DNA from 2 places in the Hoeflea sp. TYP-13 genome. Region 2 is predicted to be linked to the other one. Evidence: predicted binding sites of a transcription regulator. Region 2 holds the regulator's gene; the other holds the start of a gene.
What was found. Region 2 encodes PhoB, which activates phosphate uptake and scavenging genes when phosphate is short. Its sites were predicted from a motif close to TGTCATNNANCTGTCAT; they were not measured.
Positions count from the first base shown of each region.

Region 1: phnF (phosphonate metabolism transcriptional regulator PhnF) is a predicted target of PhoB. The motif match lies at 2,468-2,484, and genes of this name have one in related genera.

Region 1 is NZ_JBFRBB010000001.1:600,328-611,603, forward strand. Features, by position in the region: gene mnmD (tRNA (5-methylaminomethyl-2-thiouridine)(34)-methyltransferase MnmD) at 1-513, opposite strand, end outside; gene ABVT35_RS02705 (NAD(P)/FAD-dependent oxidoreductase) at 525-1,691, shown strand; gene phnF (phosphonate metabolism transcriptional regulator PhnF) at 1,702-2,451, opposite strand; gene phnG (phosphonate C-P lyase system protein PhnG) at 2,553-3,044, shown strand; gene phnH (phosphonate C-P lyase system protein PhnH) at 3,047-3,667, shown strand; gene ABVT35_RS02725 (carbon-phosphorus lyase complex subunit PhnI) at 3,672-4,787, shown strand; gene ABVT35_RS02730 (alpha-D-ribose 1-methylphosphonate 5-phosphate C-P-lyase PhnJ) at 4,784-5,674, shown strand; gene phnK (phosphonate C-P lyase system protein PhnK) at 5,671-6,447, shown strand; gene phnL (phosphonate C-P lyase system protein PhnL) at 6,458-7,165, shown strand; gene ABVT35_RS02745 (DapH/DapD/GlmU-related protein) at 7,165-7,776, shown strand; gene phnC (phosphonate ABC transporter ATP-binding protein) at 7,990-8,829, shown strand; gene phnD (phosphonate ABC transporter substrate-binding protein) at 8,919-9,827, shown strand; gene phnE (phosphonate ABC transporter, permease protein PhnE) at 9,901-10,869, shown strand; gene phnE (phosphonate ABC transporter, permease protein PhnE) at 10,946-11,276, shown strand, end outside.
Region 2 is NZ_JBFRBB010000001.1:6,621-17,896, forward strand. Features, by position in the region: gene pstC (phosphate ABC transporter permease subunit PstC) at 1-1,177, shown strand, start outside; gene pstA (phosphate ABC transporter permease PstA) at 1,177-2,460, shown strand; gene pstB (phosphate ABC transporter ATP-binding protein PstB) at 2,547-3,365, shown strand; gene phoU (phosphate signaling complex protein PhoU) at 3,388-4,125, shown strand; gene phoB (phosphate regulon transcriptional regulator PhoB) at 4,171-4,854, shown strand; gene ABVT35_RS00060 (helix-turn-helix transcriptional regulator) at 4,992-5,684, opposite strand; gene ABVT35_RS00065 (SRPBCC family protein) at 5,798-6,253, shown strand; gene ABVT35_RS00070 (peptidoglycan-binding protein) at 6,740-10,834, shown strand; gene ABVT35_RS00075 (MarR family winged helix-turn-helix transcriptional regulator) at 10,985-11,276, opposite strand, start outside.

The DNA.
Region 1 (11,276 bases), 590 kb from region 2:
CAGGAACCAGGCATCGGCGGTGTCGGCCCAAGGGGCAAGACAGGGCAGGGCATCGCCGACATGCAATTCAAGGGCAATGTCATCGCTGAAATCGATCCGCACCGAGGCCGGCGCTTCTTCCGGCCAATGGGCAACTAGGCTGCGGCTGAAACCGGCAAGTTCCGGCCACGCGTCAAGCGCACGGCCAATTTCGCAGCCGCTCAACGGATATTTCTCGAAGCTGACAAATCGCAACTGGCCATCCGCCGGCCACCGCGTGCTCCATTGCCGCCAGGTCTCGCAGAAATTGAGCCCGGTTCCAAATCCAAGTTCCGCAATGGTGAAGCGCTTCTGTTCCTGCCAGCGTTCCGGCAGGCCATTGCCTTTCAGAAAAACGTAGTCGCATTCGGCGCGACCATCGGCGAGGGAATAAAAGTGATCGCCAAATGCAGTCGAATAGGGCATATCACCCGCATGCCATTCGATCCCGCCATTGGCCGGGTTTTCGCGGCCATCATCTTTGTTCCGGTTCATGGTCACTCCTCATGACGCCTCAAATCAACGCGCCGCATTCACCGAAGGACGACGATCTGTCCTGCGATCTTCTTGTTGTCGGCGCGGGCGCGGTCGGGCTCTGGATTGCGCGCCTCGCCGCAAAAGCCGGCCAAAGCGTTATCGTGCTTGAAAAACGCTCAGTCGGCACAGGTGCCAGCGGCGGTCTGCTGGGCGCTTTGATGCCGCACATGCCCGAACGCTGGAACCCCAAGAAGCAGTTTCAGTTCGAGGCGCTTAGCAGGCTTGGCGACGAAGTGGCAAGCCTTGAAGCCGAAACGGGCCTGGGTTGCGGATACCGACGATGCGGCCGGCTGATGCCGCTGATCAGGCCGCATCATGCCCAACTTGGGGTCGAGCGCAAGGTGGATGCCGAAAAAGTGTGGAACAGTGCTAAGACCGGTTTTGAATGGACCCTGCTCGATGCGCCCTACAAAAAGGACTGGCCGTCTTCCGCGGCGATGCCGCACGGGCTGGTGCTTGAAACGCTGGCGGCAAGGGTCAGTCCCAGGCGCTATATCGGCGCGCTCAAGGCAAGCCTTGGCCAGCAGGTGACGATCATCGAAAGCGATGGATTGAGCCGGTTCGAGGAAGATTCTGGAAAAGCCGTCACTGATTTGGGCAGAACCATCACTGCCGATCACACGATCCTAGCCGCCGGACATGAGACATTCACACTGCTCGGTGATTTGCTGGCGCGGCCGGCAACGCAATTCGGTGCCGCCATCAAGGGGCAGGCGGCCTTGCTTCGGGCCGATATTGACGATGATCTGCCGCTGGTTTTCCAGGATGGTGTTTATATTGTGCCTCACGAGGGTGGAGCCGTTGCAATCGGCAGCACCAGCGAGGCTGAATTTGCGAGTGGCTCGGAAACCGACGAAAAGCTGGAGAACCTGATCGCGCGTGCGCGGGAGCTTTGCCCGGAGCTTGAAAATGCAACGGTACTTGAGCGCTGGGCCGGTCTGAGACCCAAGGCAATCAAGCGTGATCCGATGATAGGCGCGGTTCCTGGCCATCAGCGTCTGACAGTGGCAACCGGAGGCTTCAAGATCACATTCGGCATTGCCCACAAGATGGCGGCCTGTGCACTGGAACTTGCAACTGACGGCCGCTGCAACTCACTGCCGGACAGTTTCCGCATCGAAACGCATCTGCGTTAGCAAGTTTCGGTCAGTTCGCCGGCACCGGCGCGCTGTGATCGATATCGAGCTCGATCCGGTCGGCGGCGAAAAAGGTGTTTGAGTATTCGACGGGGCGTCCGCCGATTTCAGCATTGATCGCCTCTGTCCTGAGCATGATTGCGCCTGGCGAAAGCTGCAGGTCTTTTAGTGTCGTGGGATCGGCATGATGGGCTGAAATTCGGGTGGAGACGCGCAGATAGTCCTTAATGCCATAGGACTTCAGTATTGCGGTTATGGAATGGTACTTTTCGTAACGATCCGCGAAGTCCGGAAATCTGTTTCCATCAAACCAGCTGATCGCTCGCGAGACCGGCAGTTTATCGGCCGTATTGACCGTTTCCAGCCGCACCACCGTCGCGCCCGGCTCCAACGCCAGGGCGCGTGAAACATGGGACGGCGCCGGCTGCAATCCGTGGTCTTTCAGAACCCTGTCACGCGATCGGATCTGCCCGGCCAGCCCTTCCGAAAAACGGGTGCGCCGGCCGATCGGATATTGCAGGCGCTTGCGCCGGGTGATGAACGTGCCGCGTCCCTGTTCAACCCGCACCACGCCTTCCCTGGCAAGCGAGGCGATCGCGCTTCGAACCGTGTGGCGGTTGACATTGAAGCGCTTTGCCAGAGCAATTTCGCCGGGCAACATGTTCCTGTCGTCATATTCGCCGTTGCTGATGGCAATGCGGATCTGGTCGGCAATCTGCCGCCACAGCGAAATTCCGCTACGGCGCTCCACAAATTCCATATTATTTTCCGTTCCGTTTCACACAGCTGTCATTTTTGCGCTATAAGCATAACAACAGGATGTCTAGTTGTCTAGATAAATAGACAAATAAGGATGATTTCATGAGCGATACCGTTGCTCCAGGCGGGCCCCAGGGAAAACCATCGGATGACGCCCATGCGGGGCGACAACAGGCGATGGCCGTGCTGGCCCGTGCATCGGGGAAGGAACTGGCTGAAGCCTGGCAGGCCTGGCCCGACAGACCCGAGGTTCGTCCCGTGCGGGGCCCTGAAACCGGACTGGTCATGGTCCGTGGCCGTATTGGCGGTGGCGGTGCGCCGTTCAATTTCGGCGAGGCGACGGTGACGCGGGCGACGGTGAAATTATCGAACGGAAAGGTCGGCCACGCCTATGCGCTTGGCGCCGACAAGGAAAAGGTCCGCCACGCGGCGATATTCGACGCGCTCTGGCAGGACGACGCTTTCAGGGCTGACGTTGAAAAAAAATTGGTCGCGCCCATCAGAGATCGGCTTGAGGCTGAAGACAATGAGCACCGCGAGGAAACGGCAGCCACCCGTGTCGACTTCTTCACCATGGTTCGCGGAGAGGATTGAATATGGAAGTTCAATCAAACAACGCGTCCATGTTCCGGGGCGGATTTTCAGACCCGGTTTTCAACGCACAGTCGGTATTCCGGCGCGTCATGGACGCCCTTGCGCGTCCAGGCAGCGTCGTCCGGTTTGACGATTTGACCAGCCCGCCGGCGCCATTGCTGCCGACGGTCGGCAGCATCGCTGCGACGCTATTCGACCACGACACCAGGATCTGGCTCGACCCGGCACTTTCGCGCAATGGGGAGGTTGCCGGTTGGTTGACTTTCAATACCTCTGCGCAGCTCACCCTTCAGTCGTATGATGCCGATTTTGCCGTGGTGGCGGATTTGGAATCTCTGCCTTCGCTCGAGAGTTTCTCACAGGGCACGCAGGAATATCCGGACCGTTCGACAACGCTTATCCTGCAGATTGACGGTCTCATGGGTGGCCGCAAGCTGCATCTGTCCGGGCCGGGCATAGAGGATGTTGCCGCCGTTGCTCCAAAGGGTCTGCCGGAACACTTCTTCGATCAGTGGGCATCCAATGGCGCGCGCTTTCCGCGCGGCGCTGATGTGCTGCTTGCTGCTCCCGAAGGCATCATCGGTTTGCCGCGCACCGCCAAAATCTCGCTGAGTGGAGGTTGAAGCCATGTATGTAGCCGTAAAGGGCGGTGAAGCCGCCATCAGCAACGCACACCAGCTCCTGGCGGATCGCAGGCGCGGCGACCGTTCGGTTCCAGCCATGCATATCGAACAGATTGTCGAACAGCTTGGTCTTGCCGTCGACCGGATCATGAGCGAAGGCTCACTCTATGACCGCGAACTGGCCGCGCTTGCCTTCAAGCAGGCGCGCGGCGACATGATCGAGGCGATCTTCCTGCTTCGCGCCTACCGCACGACACTGCCGCGCTTCGGATATTCCAACCCCATCGATACCGGCAACATGCTGATCGAGCGGCGCATTTCGGCGACCTACAAGGATCTGCCGGGCGGCCAGCTTCTGGGTCCGACATTCGACTACACCCACCGCCTTCTCGATCCGGAACTGATGGGTGACGAGGCGGTTGACGCGCCGAAACGGCGCTATGCCGAGACCGGGCGCACGCCGCGTGTATCCGAGATCCTTGCCCATGAAGGCCTGATCGAGGGCGATGGCAACCTTCCGGACGATCATCAGACCGGCGATTTGACCCGCACACCGATGGAGTTTCCGATGACCCGCGACGTCCGGCTGCAGGCGCTGTCGCGCGGCGACGAAGGATTCCTGTTGGCGCTCGGTTATTCGACCCAGCGCGGCTATGCCCGCAGCCACCCCTTTGCCGGTGAAATCCGCATCGGCGAGGTGGAAGTCGAGATCGACGTTCCCGAGCTCGGCTTTGCTGTCAGCCTCGGGCGCATTCAGGTGACCGAATGCCAGATGATCACGCAGTTCCAGGGCTCATCGAAATCGCCGCCGCAATTTACCCGCGGTTACGGTCTCGTGTTCGGCCAGAGCGAGCGCAAGGCGATGGCCATGTCGCTTGTCGACAGAACCCTTCGCGCCACCGAACTCGGCGAAGACCTGACGGCGCCGGCGCAGGATGAGGAATTTGTCATATCCCACTCTGACAATGTCCAGGCCACCGGCTTCGTCGAGCATCTGAAGTTGCCGCATTACGTTGATTTTCAGGCCGAACTCGACCTCGTCCGCCGCATGCGCGCCGAATACGACGAAGGCCGCGATGGCAAAGCACCACAAGGCGATGATCTGGAGGCCGCGGAATGAACACCCATACGCAACTGGCGACCTATAATTTCGCCTATCTAGATGAGCAGACCAAGCGCATGATCCGCCGTGCCATTTTGAAGGCAATCGCCATTCCGGGCTATCAGGTGCCTTTCGCCAGCCGTGAAATGCCGATGCCTTATGGTTGGGGAACGGGCGGCGTGCAGGTCACGGCTTCGGTACTTGGGCCTGACGACACGCTGAAGGTCATAGACCAGGGCGCGGACGACACCACCAACGCCGTATCGATCCGCGCCTTTTTCCAGAAAGTGGCGAATGTCGAGGTCACCACCAGGACCGCCGATGCGACCATCATCCAGACACGGCACCGCATTCCGGAAGAAACGCTGACAGACGGCCAGATCCTTGTATATCAGGTGCCCATTCCGGAGCCGCTGCGTTTTCTTGAACCGCGCGAAACCGAAACGCGCAAGATGCATGCGCTTGAAGAATATGGCCTCATGCACGTCAAGCTCTACGAGGACATCGCCAGGAACGGGCACATCGCAACGACCTATGCTTATCCGGTCAAGGTCGAGGGGCGTTATGTGATGGATCCGTCACCGACGCCGAAATTCGATAATCCCAAGATGCACAAATCGCGAGCGTTGCAATTGTTCGGCGCCGGCCGGGAAAAACGCATCTACGCCATCCCGCCCTATACTGACGTCGTGAGCCTCGATTTTGAGGATCACCCTTTCGAAGTGCAGAAATTCGACGAACCTTGCGCCCTTTGCGCGGCCCAGGGCGTCTATCTCGATGAGGTTATTCTCGATGATCATGGTGGGCGCATGTTCGTCTGCTCCGACACCGACTATTGCGAAAAACGCCGTGACGAAGGCCATGTCGGCCCTCTCGCGGGCGACAGTGCGGAGACTGCACAATGAGCGACCATCCACTCTTGCGCGTTAGCGCAGTAACCAAGTTTTACGGAAGCCGCGTCGGCTGCCGGGACGTCTCATTTGAATTGTGGCCGGGCGAGGTCCTGGCCGTCGTCGGCGAATCCGGATCCGGTAAGACAACCTTGCTCAACGCCATATCAACACGCCTTATGCCGACTTCCGGCACGGTCGAATACTGCATGCGCGACGGCAAATTCCGCGACCTTTACCGCATGGGCGAGGCCGAGCGGCGCTTTCTGATGCGCACCGACTGGGGTTTTGTGCACCAGAATCCGGCTGATGGTCTGCGTATGACGGTTTCGGCCGGCGCCAATGTCGGCGAGCGGCTGATGGCGATCGGCGATCGCCATTATGGAAATATACGCAGTTCGGCCACGCAGTGGCTCGACCGGGTGGAAATCGAGGCCGACCGCATCGACGATCAGCCGCGCGACTTTTCCGGCGGCATGCGCCAGCGTCTGCAGATCGCCCGCAACCTCGTAACCGGCCCGCGGCTGGTGTTCATGGACGAGCCGACTGGCGGGCTCGACGTTTCCGTACAGGCACGGCTGCTCGATCTTATGCGCGGCCTTGTCAACGATCTCGGCCTTGCCGCTATTGTCGTCACCCATGACCTTGCCGTTGCCCGGCTTCTGTCCCACCGCATGATGGTGATGAAGGACGGCAATGTGATCGAACACGGATTGACCGACCGTGTGCTCGATGATCCGCGCGAGCCCTATACGCAGTTGCTCGTGTCCTCGATTCTGCAAGTGTAGGAGCTCCGAAATGCCAACACCTCTCGTTGTTTCCGAAGTTGCCAAGAGCTTCACCATGCATCTGCGCGACGGCATCAAGCTGCCGGTCGTGAAGGACGTAAATTTCTCGGTTACCGCCGGTGAGTGCGCAGTTCTCGGCGGACCATCCGGGGTTGGAAAGAGCTCCATTCTCAAGATGCTTTACGGAAACTACTCCGTGGACAGTGGCCAGATCCTCATCACGCACGGCAATGTAACAGTCGACATAGCAAGCGCCGACCCGCGCACGGTTCTGAATATCCGCCGCGACGTCATCGGTTATGTCAGCCAGTTCCTGCGCACCGTTCCGCGCGTTTCCGCCATGGATGTTGTCGCCGAACCCTTGTTAGCAAGAGGCATATCCCAGGATGAAGCACGCGAGCGTGCCAGGGCACTGCTCGAAAAACTCAACCTGCCGGAGCGTTTGTGGTCATTACCACCGGCAACCTTTTCAGGTGGAGAGCAGCAGCGTGTCAATATTGCGCGCGGCTTCATTACCGATCATCCGCTGCTTCTGCTTGACGAGCCGACCGCATCGCTCGATGCGGCGAACCGGGCAGTCGTGGTCGACCTGATCCGCGCCAAAAAAAAGGCCGGTACCGCACTGCTTGGCATCTTCCATGACCAGGACGTGCGTGAGGAAGTCGCCGACCGGATCATCGATGTCTCCGAATTTCGAGCCGGTAAGGAAGCCGCCTGATGAAGAACCTCTCCGAACGGCCGATGATCCACGAAACCGCCATTGTGCGGGATTGTACCCTCGGCAGGTATACCGAGGTCGACGAACGCTGCCGCATGGTCGAATGCGCAATGGGCGATTACTCCTACATCATTCGCGACAGCGAAGCCTGGGCCGCCCAAATCGGCAAGTTCGTCAATATCGCAAGCCATGTGCGCATCAATGCGACGAACCATCCGACCTGGCGGGCGACGCAGCATCATTTCACCTATCGGGCAGGGGACTATTTCGATGGCGAAAGCCACGAAGAGGAATTCTTTGAGTGGCGCCGCGAGGGCACGGTCACCATCGGCCACGATGTGTGGATCGGTCACGGTGCGATATTGCTCCCTGGCGTCACGATCGGTAATGGCGCCGTGGTCGGTGCGGGAGCCGTGGTTTCAAGGGATGTCGCGCCTTTCACCATAGTCGGCGGTGTACCGGCGACGATGATCCCGCGGCGTTTTCCGGAAGATACCGCGGCTAAAATGGATGCGCTGGCCTGGTGGGACTGGGAGCATGACCGCCTGCATGAAGCGCTGGCGGATTTCCGTTCCCTGACCGCTGAGCTTTTTTTGGAAAAATACGCCTGACGGAAAATTCAGGCGGTTTGAAAATTCCACCGGTCCCGCTGGCCTCGTCAGCGGGATTGCCGTGCTTTTACAATGTATTGGTCTGGTTTCAGTGGATAACCTGCCGGCACTGTGGATTGTAATATTTGTGACATCAAACTGACATTGCGCGGTCATGCGCGGGCTCTAACCGATACCCCTAGGAATTAATGTTCACAGGATCCGGGGTCGCCGATGTTGAAGCTTGAAAACGTAACCCGCCGGTTTGGCGAGTTTGCCGCCGTTGACAATGTGTCGGTCGCAATCCCGCAAGGGCAGATGGTGGGTGTCATCGGCCGTTCTGGTGCAGGCAAATCGACCCTTTTGAGAATGCTCAACAGGCTGATCGATCCAAGCGACGGAATTATCCGCTTCAACGAGACCCGGGTTTCATCCCTCAAGGGGGCGGAGCTCCGCCACTGGCAGCGCGACTGTGCGATGATTTTCCAGCAGTTCAATCTCGTGCCTCGGCTCAATGTACTGACGAATGTGCTGCTGGGCCGGCTTAATCACCGGTCCACACTGCTGAATCTGGCCGCTTCCTTTTCACGCGAGGAACGCGCCATGGGAATAATGGCACTTGAGCGGCTGGGCATCGCGCAGACGGCGCTGCAGCGTGCCGGCACGCTCTCCGGTGGGCAACAGCAGCGCGTGGCAATCGCCAGAGCCCTGATGCAACGGCCTAAAATGCTGCTGGCCGACGAACCCATCGCCTCCCTCGATCCTCTCAATGCGCAGATTGTCATGGATTCGCTGAAAAGTATTAATCGGGAGGAGGGGATCACGGTGATCACCAATCTTCACACGCTCGACACCGCGCGGACCTATTGCGAACGCGTCATTGGCATGGCCGCCGGGAAGGTTGTTTTCGACGGGCCGGCGAGCGAACTGACCAGCGAGGCGGTGCGGATGATTTACGGCGCCGACGGCGCGGAGCTGTCGGAATCCGTCACCTCGACCAGTCTTGGCGCGGACCTTGGCCGGTCTAAGAAAGCCGAAACCCAATCGATTGGTCCCCTCGTACCTGCCGCGTAACCGGCCCGGGATCGTGATCGTTTTGCCCGCGTGAAGGGCCAATTACAAAATCAGCTTTTGATTTGAGTGGGATAAGACAGGAGAAACCCATGTTCAAGAAAACGCTTCTTGGTGCAGTTGCACTTACCGCCATGCTTGCCGGCATGGCACAGGCAGAAGACCTCAGGGAATTTCGCATCGGAATTCTGGGCGGTGAAAACGAAGCCGACCGGCTGCGCAACTTCCAGTGCCTGGTTGAGGCGCTTCCGCCGGTGCTTGGCGTTGAAAAAGTGTCGCTCTTCCCGGCAGCCGATTACGACGGCGTTATCCAGGGTTTGCTCGGCGGAACGCTCGACTACGCAGAGCTCGGCGCATCCGGCTATGCCAAGGTTTACCTTGCCGATCCGAAGGCCGTAGAGCCGATCCTGACGACAATCCAGACGGACGGTTCTACGGGCTATTACTCCGTCATGGTCGCCCGCAAGGATTCCGGCATCAGGTCGCTCGATGACATGAAGGGCAAGAAACTTGGTTTCGCCGATCCGGACTCCACTTCCGGTTTCCTCGTTCCGAGTGTTTCTCTGCCCGGCGATGTCGGCACCACCATCGATGAATATTTCGGTGAGACCGGCTTTGGCGGCGGTCATGAGAACCTGGTTCTCGAAGTGGTCAAAGGCAACTTCGATGCCGGTACCACCTGGTCTTCAGGCGTTGGCAAATTCGAAGACGGCTACACCTCCGGCAATCTGCGCAAGATGGTCGACAAGGGCATCCTCGACATGGGCGATCTGGTACAGGTCTGGCAGTCTCCTCAAATCCCGAACGGTCCGATCGTTATCCGCTCCACCATGGATCGGGAAATGAAAGCCAAATTCAAGGATTTCATGATGGCGCTGCCCGAAAAGGATGCCGAGTGCTTCAGTGCCATCCAGGGTGGTGATTACAAGGGTTTCACGGAAGTCGATGAGAACTTCTACAAGACCATCATCGCCGCGCGCAAAGCGAAAATCGGCAGTTAAAGGCCTGAGCCAGAATGCGCCGTGGCCACTCACAGGCCACGGCGACTTACCCGCTTCGCAGGAATACCGACAAATGACCATAGCCCACCCTCCGGTACAGCTCTCCGCTGAAGGCCGGATCGCCGAAAGGCACTGGCAGGAAATGCTGTTCAAGCGGCGTCTCTATACCTGGGGCGGGGCCGTTGCGCTGATGGCGGTTCTTGCAGCCTCGCTGTGGTTTGCCAACGAAACCAACGCCGGCAAGTTCTTCGACCGCCTGCCGCACTTCTTCGATTTCATCGGCGACCTCATCCCGCGTGACGGATTTGAGATCTGGCGCGCCATGTTCGACCTGCCGTCTCCCTATGCCGACGGCAGTCTGAAATTCGACTATCCGGAGGGCCGCCATTACATCGCAGGCAGCTTCTATATTCCCGAATATGTCTACAAGATGCTGGAGACCATCAATATCGCGCTCGTCGCGACGCTGATCGGTTTCGCATTTGGATTTGTGCTATGTTTCCTCGCCGCCTCCAACCTGACAACGCGCCGCTGGCTGCGGTTCTTCGTTCGCCGGTTCATGGAAATCCTCAGGGCTTTTCCGGAAATCGTCATTGCCGGGTTCTTCCTTGCCATTTTATCCCTCGGTCCGATCCCTGCGATCATCGCCGTTGCCATCCACACCATCGGTGCGCTCGGCAAGATGTTCTTCGAAGTGGTCGAAAACGCCGACATGCGGCCGGAGGAGGGCTTGCGCGCCGCGGGCGGAAACTGGGTCGAACGCGTCTGGTTCGGCATCGTGCCGCAGGTCATGCCGAATTTCCTTTCCTATGCGCTGCTGCGCTTCGAGATCAACGTGCGCGCCTCGACAATAATCGGCGCGGTTGGCGGCGGCGGTATCGGGGAATCGCTGCGTCTTTCCATCAGTCAGGGCCACGAGGCCAAGACGCTGGCCATCATCATCCTTCTTTTCGCAACGATTGTTGCCGTCGATCAGCTTTCGGCGCATTTGCGCAAGCGCATCGTCGGCAACCAGGCATTCGCCTTTGGCGGCGGGGAATAGACGAATGACAACAATATCTGCCGAGGCCGTCGAAGAGATCGTCGCGCGCCACTGTGACGTGTTCAACCGCCCGCTAATGGAGCGTTGGCGAGCGCCGATCATCGCGCTTGTCGTTCTTTTCTACCTCTTTGTCGCCTGGTCGATGTTCGGCATTGGCGCTGCCTTTTCGAACGGCAACTGGGGAATCGCGGGAAACTATCTAGCCGACTGGATCAGCTACGAGGCGCGGCCGGACATCGAATATGACGGCGACTATCTCACCGTTGAATTCCCGCGGTTCTCACCGCTCGGAAAGGATCCTGACCCGCACTGGCTGCAAAAGAAAACAGAAACGGTCGAGCGGCAGGTCGTTGTGGATGCCGGGGCTGGCAGCGGTACCGAAACCAGCACGAAGTCGACGGTCAGCA
Region 2 (11,276 bases):
AAGCTCCGTCGTCGATCTCCTCGTGCTTAGCGCCTATCCCGGTGCCGATGCGCTGACCGGACCGGAGCGCAACCTGCTCATCAGCGAAATTAGACAGGTTGCCGTCGGCAATATTTTCCGCGAGCCGACACCGGAAGTTGTCGCCGCGGTCGACCAATTGAAGTCACTGAAGGCAACGGCAAACACTCTGCTCGCAGCCTGCGTGGTCGTCATCGCACTTGCCGGCGCGGCGATTGCCATCACGTCCGTATCCAGAAGATTCTACGCCCGCCACAGTTTCGAGTTGTCGGTGACCATCTTCATGATGTTCGCCTCGACGATCGCCATCCTGACGACGCTGGGCATTGTCGCTTCCCTTGTTTACGAGGCAGTTCAGTTCTTCCAGCGCATACCGATCAGCGATTTTCTGTTTGGCCTTCGCTGGGAGCCGCAGATCCCGCTTCGCGAGGACCAGGTTGCCGGCGCCGGCGCCTTTGGTGCGATACCGGTCTTTGTCGGCACGATCCTCGTCGCCGCTCTTGCAATGGCGGTCGCGGTCCCTGTGGGCATTCTTTCCGCGATTTACCTGGCTGAATACGCCTCGCCAAGGTTTCGTTCGATCGTCAAGCCGATGCTGGAGATCCTCGCCGGCATTCCGACGGTCGTCTACGGCTTTTTCGCCGTTCTGACGGTGGCGCCCGCATTGCGGCAGTTGGGAATGGCCATCGGCCTCGACGTTGCGCCCAACAGCGCAATGGCCGCCGGTGGTGTCATGGGGATCATGCTGATCCCGTTTATTTCTTCGCTTTCCGACGATGCATTTGCCGCCGTTCCCCAGGCCATTCGCGACGGTTCGCTGGCGATCGGCGCAACAAAGGGCGAGACCATCCGGCGCGTGTTGCTTCCTGCCGCACTGCCGGGGATCGTCGGCGGCGTGCTGCTGGCGCTCAGCCGCGCCATCGGCGAAACGATGATCGTGGTGATGGCGGCCGGACTCATCGCAAAAATGACCGCCAACCCGCTTGAATCGGTAACGACCGTGACGGTTCAGATCGTGACATTGCTGATTGGTGATACCGAGTTCGATAATCCGAAGACCCTTGCGGCATTCGCCCTCGGTCTGATGCTCTTCATCATCACCCTGTTTTTGAACCTGATTGCCTTGCGTGTCGTGCGCAAGTACCGGGAGGCGTACTGATGTCGGATGGCGGAACCATTGTTCGTCCCGTATGGAATTCTCCCGAAATGGCTGCCCGCCGCCGCAAGCGATACGCCGCCGACCGCCGCCTGAAGCGTTACGGGCTGGCGGCAATCATTTTTGCTATCGGGTTTCTGGCCGTGCTGGTCTCCTCGCTGCTTTACAGCGGCGCCTCAGCCTTCGTTCAGACAAAGGTGCGGGTGACGATCGACCTGACAACCGCCGATATTGCGCCCGACGACATCATGGATGCGAGCTGGCGCAAGATCGTGCGCGGGTCTCTGCGTGATCTGGAGCCCGGCATCCCGCGCTCGGACCTGCGTTCCTATTACGGCATGTTCACATCGTCCGCGCCTTTCCTGGTGCGCGACTACGTCATCCGCAATCCGGAACTCGTTGACAGGAAATTCGATTTTGAACTGCCGTTTGCCGACCCGCTCGACCAGTTCGCCAAGGGACAGATTTCCCGTGACGTTCCGGAAGACCGCCGCCGGGTGAAGAACAAACAGATTGAGTGGTTCGACAAGCTGCAGGCCGAAGGCCTGGTTTCGAAGCCCTTCAATTTCGGCCTGATCCTCAATTCCGATTCACGATTTCCGGAGCTTGCGGGTCTCGCAGGCGCAATTTCGGGCTCGTTCTGGGTCCTGCTTGTGTGCTTCCTGATCAGTTTCCCGGTCGGCATCGCCGCTGCCGTCTACCTTGAGGAATTCGCGCCGAAGAACCGGCTGACCGATCTCATCGAGATCAATATCAACAATCTGGCGGCGGTTCCTTCAGTCGTGTTCGGCCTTCTTGGCCTTGCCGTGTTCCTCGGCTGGTTCGGATTGCCGCGCTCCGCGCCTCTGGTGGGTGGCATGGTGCTGTCGCTGATGACGCTTCCGACCATGATTATCGTGACCCGCGCTGCGTTAAGATCCGTGCCTTCGGCAATCAGGGAAGCGGCGCTCGGACTTGGCGCATCCCGCCATGAGGCGATCATGCATCACATGCTGCCGCTGTCGATGCCGACGATCCTGACCGGCACGATCATCGGGTTGGCGCAGGCGCTTGGAGAAACGGCGCCGCTACTCCTTATCGGCATGAACGCGTTCATAACAAGCGCGCCGGAAGGCGTGTTTTCCGCCTCGACGGCGCTGCCGACACAGATCTACATCTGGGCCGACAGCCCGGAGCGTGGCTTTGTTTCGCGCACATCAGCCGCAATTTTAGTTTTGCTGGGCTTCCTCGTGATCATGAACGGTCTGGCGGTATTTTTGAGAAACCGGTTCGAGCGCCGCTGGTAGCGGCGCGATCGACCGGCCTGTGTTGGTTTCTGCGGTTGCATGTATCCGCCTTGGGATGCAAAACCGGTGGAATGGGGTGTTGAAGGATGAACATGATGTCTGACGCTGCACTGGAACAAGCAGTTGAGGTCAAGGTTGCGGTGCAGCCGCCGATCAAGATGCAGGGCCGTGGGGTCAGCGTTTTTTACGGAGGCTCGCAGGCGCTTTTTGATGTCGATCTGGATATACGCGAGAACCAGGTGACCGCACTGATAGGCCCGTCCGGATGCGGCAAATCCACGTTTTTGCGCTGTCTCAACCGGATGAATGACACGATCGACACCTGCAGGGTTGAGGGAAACATCACACTCGACGGCGCAGACATTTACGATCCGTCCGTTGACGTCGTCGAACTGCGCGCCAGCGTCGGGATGGTGTTTCAAAAGCCAAACCCGTTCCCCAAATCCATCTATGAAAACATCGCTTACGGCCCTCGTATTCACGGCCTGGCGAGCAGCAAGGCCGACTATGACGCGATCGTCGAAAGCAGCCTGCGCCGGGCTGGCCTCTTCGACGAGGTCAAGGATCGTCTTCACACGCCCGGCACCGGGCTGTCGGGCGGACAACAGCAGCGTCTGTGCATTGCAAGAGCCATCGCCATCAGCCCCGAGGTGATCCTGATGGACGAGCCGTGCTCCGCGCTCGACCCGATTGCGACGGCCAAGGTCGAAGAGCTGATCGACGAGCTGCGCGAGAACTTCACCATTGTCATCGTCACCCATTCGATGCAGCAGGCTGCACGTGTCTCACAGCGCACGGCCATGTTCCATCTCGGCAATCTGGTCGAGGAAGGCGATACCGACAAGATGTTCACCAATCCGGACGACCAGCGAACCCAGGATTACATCACCGGCCGTTTCGGCTGAGCCTGATTGGACAGATACGATCATGATAGACGAAAACAACTCCGGACAACTCGCAGCGCACACGGTCACCTCCTATGACGAGGAGCTTCAGTTCCTGGTCCGCCGTATTGCCGAAATGGGCGGCCTTGCCGAACGCATGGTCGAGGAATCGGTTGCATCGCTGGTGAATTCCGATACCGCGCTGTCGCAGAAGGTCATTTCCGATGACCTGATCCTCGATGAGGCGGAAAGGCAGATCGGCGAAAAGGCTGTGCTTATCATTGCCAAGCGCCAGCCCATGGCCTCAGACCTTCGCGACATTATCGGCTCGATCCGCATAGCCGCCGATCTCGAGCGCGTTGGAGACATGGCCAAGAACATTGCCAAGCGGGTGATTGCGGTGCAGGGCATGGGCCAGCCCAAAAAGCTGGTCCGCGGCCTTGAGCATCTTGCCGAACTGGCGCTGACGCAGCTTAAGGAAGTGCTCGACGCCTATTCGTCCCGCTCTGCAGGACTTGCCAATTCCGTCCGTGACCGCGATGACGAGATCGATGCTATCTATACATCGCTGTTTCGCGAGCTTCTGACCTATATGATGGAAGATCCGCGCAATATAACCGCCTGTACCCACCTGCTGTTTTGCGCCAAGAACATCGAGCGCATAGGCGATCATGCAACCAATATCGCCGAAACGGTCTACTACATGGCAACCGGATCGCAACTCAGCAGCGAGCGTCCCAAAGACGACGAGACCGCGACCGTGGGTGTTGAAGAAGACTGAAGTGACCGCCTGTAAGCTGGCCGCCACCGGAGAATTCAAATGGGCATGGCACCGCATATAACCGTTGTTGAGGACGAGGAGGCGCTGAGCGTTCTCCTGCGCTACAACCTTGAGGCGGAGGGTTATGAGGTCGACACGATATTACGCGGCGACGAGGCCGAAATCAGACTGCAGGAACGGGTACCGGATCTCCTGATTCTCGACTGGATGCTGCCGGGCCTGTCCGGCATCGAACTGTGCCGGCGCCTGCGGGTGCGGCCCGAGACCGAAAGGTTGCCGATCATTCTGCTGACGGCGCGCGGCGAGGAAAGCGAGCGGGTGAGGGGACTTTCAACGGGAGCCGACGACTACGTCGTCAAGCCGTTTTCGACCCCTGAACTCATGGCGCGCGTGCGGGCGCTCCTGCGCCGCGTCAAGCCGGAATCCATTTCGACATTGCTGAAGAGCGGCGATATCGAACTCGACCGCGAGACCCACCGCGTCTATCGCCGCGGCCGCGAGATCAAGCTCGGCCCGACCGAATTCCGCCTGCTGGAATTCTTCATGACATCCCCGACGCGCGTGTTTTCGCGCTCGCAGCTTCTCGACGGCGTATGGGGGCACGACATCTACGTGGATGAACGCACGGTTGACGTTCACGTCGGCCGGCTGCGCAAGGCGCTGAACCTTGCAAAAATGCCTGATGTCATCCGCACCGTCCGCGGTGCCGGTTATTCGCTGGAAAACTAGAGCGTTTCTGCTTCACTCACCGGCGCGAACGCTTCGAGCGCGGCGGTGAGTGAGCGTAGTTGTTAGCGGCTTTTGAGGGCCCGCAACCAAGGTCAGCTCCGGGCCAAATTCGCCGAATGCTGTAGTGTGGTCTAACGTCAGCTTGGCATCCGCCTTGCTGTCGCCTCCTCCCAGCCTTTGATCAAAGCCGCCCGACGCCCCGGGTACTTTTCGCCGAGCACCTTTAGTTCTCGCACGCGGTCGGTCTTGAAATGCCGGTAGTCCTGGCGCGTCTCGCACCATCCGATGAGATACCGGGTTCGATCCAGATAGGCTATGAGCAGGGGCCAGACGATCCGGTCGGTCACGCTCCTGTCCCGATCCGCGTACGTCAGTTGAAGCCGATAGCGCTCGCGGATGGCGTGGCGCAAGAGCGCGCCGTCAAAGCGCTCGGCGACCGTTGATCTTGTTTGAATGGCCTTCGAGCTCGCGTCCAATACGATCGGGCGCAGTTCTTTCGGAATCGCTTCGGACAGTTTTGACACCAGGTCCCGCGCTGCACGTGCCAATGAAGGGTCGGCCTCAGAAGCCACCCACGCAGCGCCCAGAGCCGCAGCTTCCAACTCATCCGCCGTCAGCATCAATGGAGGCATGTCGTAACCGTCGTCGAGAACATAGCCCACGCCCGCTTCTCCGGTGATCGGGATACGTTGCGCATGAAGTTCCGCCATGTCGCGGTAAAGGGTGCTGATTGAGATTTCCAATTCATCGGCGAGCTCCCGTCCTGTGATCGGCGACCGGTTTGATCGCAATATCTGGATAATCTGAAACAGGCGTTCGGTGCGACGCATTTTTAACCTCTCCTCTCACACTCCTATCATAACGGTGAGAGGAGGACATAATTATTAAGGGTTCAGAACCAACAGGATCGCGCTACACCAGCGCCGATGATAAGGAGCATTCCATGATCCACTTTGAACGGAGCCTCACCATTGATGCAGACCCCGATGCCATCTGGGCCGTTCTCGATCGCTTCATGCATATTGACGAGTTCGCCCCGGAGATCGTTTCGGTCGATGCACTGACATCGGGCGAAGCTGGGCTGGGGTCAAAGCGCCGCAACCATTTTAAGAACGGCACGTCGCTGGTGGAAGAAGTAACGGCTTGGCAGCCAGGCAAAGGATATACGGTGCAACTCTCTGACATGGCGGCCATGCCGCTGCATGAAGCCAGTTCGGACCTTTGGATCCAAACTTCGGGCAAAGGCTCCCTAGTTACATGGACTTTCGATTATCGTGTCAAATACGGTCCCCTCGGATGGCTCATGGGACAAACTCTGATGAAAATGATGATGGGCAAGATCATCGATGCGAATTTGAAGGGCCTGGATAAAAAAGTGATGGCCGCGCATACCAGTTGAGGCCTACCGGGAAGTACGACTTAAAAGGCATTGCACCAGGGTCAGATATCTCCTCACGCTCAGCAAGCGCCAGCGCCAGACGAGATCTCTTGCGTTCGCACGTGCGTCGAAATTCTGCGATCCGCCCAAACAGCCCGCGTTCAGCGCCTGGACGGCTCATCGCACTGCGCATCCGGGAATAGCACGATCCCACCGGTTTCGGAATGATGCCAACGAGAGGCTGGCAGCGCTGTATCTCGACCCTGGCTGATCCAATCATTCCGGATCATCGAAGCATCGCCTGTTTCTAGCTGTAATATCAGGCTGTAAAGAACAGTTTCTGTACAGCGTGGCAGATTTGAAGTAAAATATTAACGATAACGCCCGTAAGCGAACATTGGGGAGGTAAAGGTGGTGTTTCGCGCGCTCGTTTGCGTAAACGTGCTTTTAATTTCAGTTTTATATACATCATTTTCTGCGCTGGCTCAGTTTGATGCCGGCGACTTCATGAGGATGGGCGTTGAAGTACTTCGGCATATGTCGAATGACGAAGCGCAGCCTAATCGCAACGACAATAGGAAGGCGGCTCCGGTTTCGCCGAACCGCTTGAACCGTGCCGAAATCAGAGAGGTGCAGCGAAGGCTGAATGAACGCGGTTACGCCGCCGGGCCGGTGGATGGCGCGGTTGGCCCACAAACACGGCGAGCCATTGCAGCATTTCAGAGCGACGCCGGCTTCACTGCGACCGGCAGACCAGACACGGCGCTGCTGGCTGCTTTACGCTCGCTGCCGGCGAATAACCGGCAAGACCAGGCAGTTCAGGTCACGGAGCGGCCACCGAACGGGTTTACGCAGTTTAACGGATATGATTTTCCCGGCGGCGACTATCGAAGCGGATTGACCGATCCACGGCTAAAGAACATCTCGCAAGGCCAGTGTGCGGCTCAATGCGCGCGTGAGACACAATGCAGGGCCTATACGTACAACGCTCAAGTTTCCGTTTGCATCCTCAAGGACAGGGTTCTGTCCAGAAAACGCTTTGCCGGAGCGATTTCCGGCGTCAAGCAGACCGCTCCAGATACCTCCATGGCACAAGCGGATCAGCAACCGGCGCAAATTGAATCCACTGGCGGCAAGCAGCAGTCGGCCGAATTGGTGCAGACAGATATGACAGGACTTGCCGGCATCGCCATGCGTAATGGCCGGGTTGAAACGTCGGCCGGTGGGGGATTGTCCTGGATACACGGCAGAGCGGCCGATGAGCACGCGGAGGCGCTGCGCTACGCACTGATGCGCCTGGCCTTCACGCGCGCTCCCGATCTCTGGGACGAACCCGCTTTTGCATTCACGGCTATCCGTCTGGTCGATGGCCCGACACAGGCGCGCATCCTCCAAAGCGCCGGCATCGATCCGGCCGTCCTCAACGAGGCCGGCCAGGAGCTCTATCTGGATAAAAAGCAATACCAGCGGAAACTTGACGAATTTGCAAAGCGCGCTTTGCTGGCCGCTATCCGCCAACAACTGCCGCCAATCATCGCAGCGAATGCGCCGAAGCTGCCTATGGCGATGTTCTTACCCTGTCGGATCAGCCTTAAGCAGTATGACTTCGAGCGTAAGATCTTTCCAATGTCCCGGGGCTGCGAATCCATCTGGTTTGACAAAGGCGGTTACGGCGAGGCGGTGTTTGGCTACAATCCCGAGATCATAATCACTGCGCCAATTCCGACGGACCGTCTGCGCTTCGACATTCCCATCCCGGAGGTGCAAGCGCGGGACTTTCGCGCCGATTTGTACGCGGGCAGCGCAGACAATCCGATACCGTATGGCGCCATGGGCATCAAGGCGCGGATAACCGACATGGTCGCTGCCGGCGGGCGGCACAATCTTCGCCGGTTCACGCTAAAGGTCGAGGTTGAGGATGCCGCGCTCTATCGCGCCGATGATTTTTCGATGCCGCTTTTGCAACTCGGTATCGAGCCGGTGCCGTCGGTCGACACAGTCAGCCCAGTCCCGAGCGGGCCGGTTTGGCTAAACGCCGACGCACTCAATGTCATATTGCGACGCACGGGAGAGGGCAGTGCGCAGGAACTGGCGGAACTGCTGCGAACGCGAGCCCGCCTGGAAACCTTTCCGGACCGGTTGAATGAGTACGAGAGGGCGTGGGGGCTCTTTTTCCCCGATGAGCTTGTCAGGGATATCAGCGGGGGAGCCCACCCGCCGCCCGAACTCACACGAAACTTTGCCGAGTGGCAAAAGGCGCGTGTCGCCAATCCTCCGGCAACCATGATGTTGGAAACGAGCAGTGTGGGCGGCAGCTATTTTAATAAGACCGTGGAGGGCGATAACGCCTGGCCGATATTTCCGTCAGACTTATCCACCACTCGGCAGAAAAATTATGCGGAAGTGGCTGAATGGCTGGGGTTGCCGATCGATCGGATCACCAGCCCGACGCAGATCAGCCTGTCCGATGTCGGCACCGTGAAGGACCACGAACTCTGGCTGTCCCTGCCCGCATCTGCCGACAGCTATAAAATTGCGCCCGAGACACATGTCCGGTTGGATGGAAGCCAACTGAAAACAGTGGTCGAAATGCGGGTTGTGCGTTGGCGCATTGACGCCGGTTGGGGAGATAAGCCGCTTTTGGTGATGGATGTTGAACCTGTATCCGCACTTGTCACGAACCCGCAACGCAATCAGATCATCGGCCGCGCCAGTTTCGATCAAACATTCGACCGGCTTCCGGCGGAAAGGTCACGTGGTCCGGAAATAGCTGCCCCATCTGAGAAGATGCCCTATTCGGCTGAAACTGTGGACCTGCTGATTGTAAAATTTGCGCCCTCGGCATTCGACAAAGCCATGCAGGAGCGCATGCTGCTGGTGCGATGGCACTACGAACAGAGTTTCAACGGACAAGCACGGGAACCCGAATGGGGTCGTTTCTTCGAGGAGCAGTCACCAAAGCCCAACGAGGAGTCACAACGGGACCTGATGCAAGGGTTCAAAAACTGGACCGTTGCCCGCGCCGCAGCGATGCCCGACATGGTGACGGCGGTATTTTCCACTTACAACGCCAACAAAGCCGGACCAATCCAGTATCTTGGCGGGCATGGCGTCTATCTGGAGGAGATCGACGATAGCGATGTCAGTTCATGTAAGGCTTACTCCAGGGACGACGACAGTATTCTTGCGCTGACACTTGGAAATGCGTGTGACTATCTGGCCCAGGGCCTTACAATCCCCTCTCGCAATATTTATTTCGGCGGCAGCCTTTCCGGTTGGCTGACTGCGCAGGCGCAGGACGAGATGAATGACATTTATCGTGGCGATAAGGGGGTCGGACCCAGAGTAGATTGCCATGAGGCCGTTCACGGCACTGACGAATACTGTAGCCTGATGAAAAAGGCGGTGTTGAAAGGAGATCTGGCGGGGCAGCCCAATAACCTCAACGATGTCCTGTTGCTGGACAAAGAGATCACAATCGCTGACGACAAGGTCGAGGAGCTCAAAGCGTTCGGCACCAAGGCAATCGAAATTGATCTTCGCATCACCGGCGTCGACATCAGCGATACATTGCCGATAACCACCGATCACGAGATCATCCGGCGTTTTAATGCATTTGTTTCCGACAAGAAGCCGCGATTGAAGGTACGGTTCGATATCGATCCGGACACCAGGCTCAAGCAACCGATTTTCATTATCCGTGGCGATGTGCAAGAGGCGCGTCTGGTCAAGGTGAACCACATCAAGCGCGGAGGCGATGCCTCGCTTACGACGATTGCACTGCTTGACACCCAAGTGCCGCAGCAACCGGATGAGAGCTTGATGAAAGAGGCTGTGCCAGCGTTCAGTCCGCCACCGAAGGAACCCTTCGGACCAGACGTGGTCGGTCTCAGGCTCGGCATGAGTTTCGAAGACGCCGAGAAGATCATTCGCGAGCATATGGACGTCGGACAAGTTTACCGGGCCGATCGCGCCTGGCAGCCGGCGACCGCCACGGGAGATTTGAAGCCGTATACAAGCGGGATGTTGTACGAGTCGGAAGACAGTACCGACATGATTGTCATTTTTGACGAGCCACCGGCGGCCCCCGGAACCGTTATGGGAATTCTCCGTCGCGTCGCGTTTCCCGAAGGAACGGTCCTGCCGGCGGACATATACAGCCTGCTGGTCAAGAAATATGGCAAACCCGATGACGCAGACAAATACAGAATGATTTGGCAACTCGGCGAGAAATCCGGTTCCGGTGACTGTGTCGCATTTTGGAATTCGAGCGGCACTTTAGACCTGTGGCGCAATCCTGCTGAAGGCGCGCAAGGGGCTGATTCCTTTCCGGCTCCGCGTCCGGGAGTCGTTCCAAGCATGGGTTTTTACAAAGACGACATGGACGTCGAGGATAACGGCGACTGTCCTCCCGGTATTATTGCAAATGTGGACAAGTCACTTCAGCTGAAACCCGGTCAGTATTTTCTGGCCCTGGAAGTGCGCGTTTTCGACCAACGCATTTACGCCGAGCAGTTCCGTACAAGCGTGCAAAAAGTCAAAGAAGGCGAAAGCTACACCAAGCCGGGGGGCGAGGCGGTCAAGCTGGACCTGAAGCTTTGAACCCATCGTCTAGCCCATACGCCGTTCAAAGGCACAATGTGGATGCCGTGCGCCGATCATGACGGACACTTGCTTGCAAGTATTGGGCGTCCGCATAGTCGACGTTGGTTCTTTCTGCAACGAATGACAATTCACCTCAAAACCGCCCGCTCAGCGCTTCGACGGCTCATCGCGCTTCGCATCCATGAACTGCCGGATTTCGGCCAGCTTCGGAATGATGCCTTCGATGAATTCGGGCGGGTATTTTTCTGCAAGAACCGCCATGTCCGGGCTCATGTTCTCAATCGCGCCATCGCGGAACTTGCGGCCGGCGGGCGTCAGCCACACGCATTTGCTTCGCCCGTCGTCGGGGTTCGGGCGCATCTCCACAAGGGTGTGTTTTTCAAGCACCGACAATGTGTGCGTCATGGTCGTTTTAGGCACCTGAAAGGCGTTCGCTAGT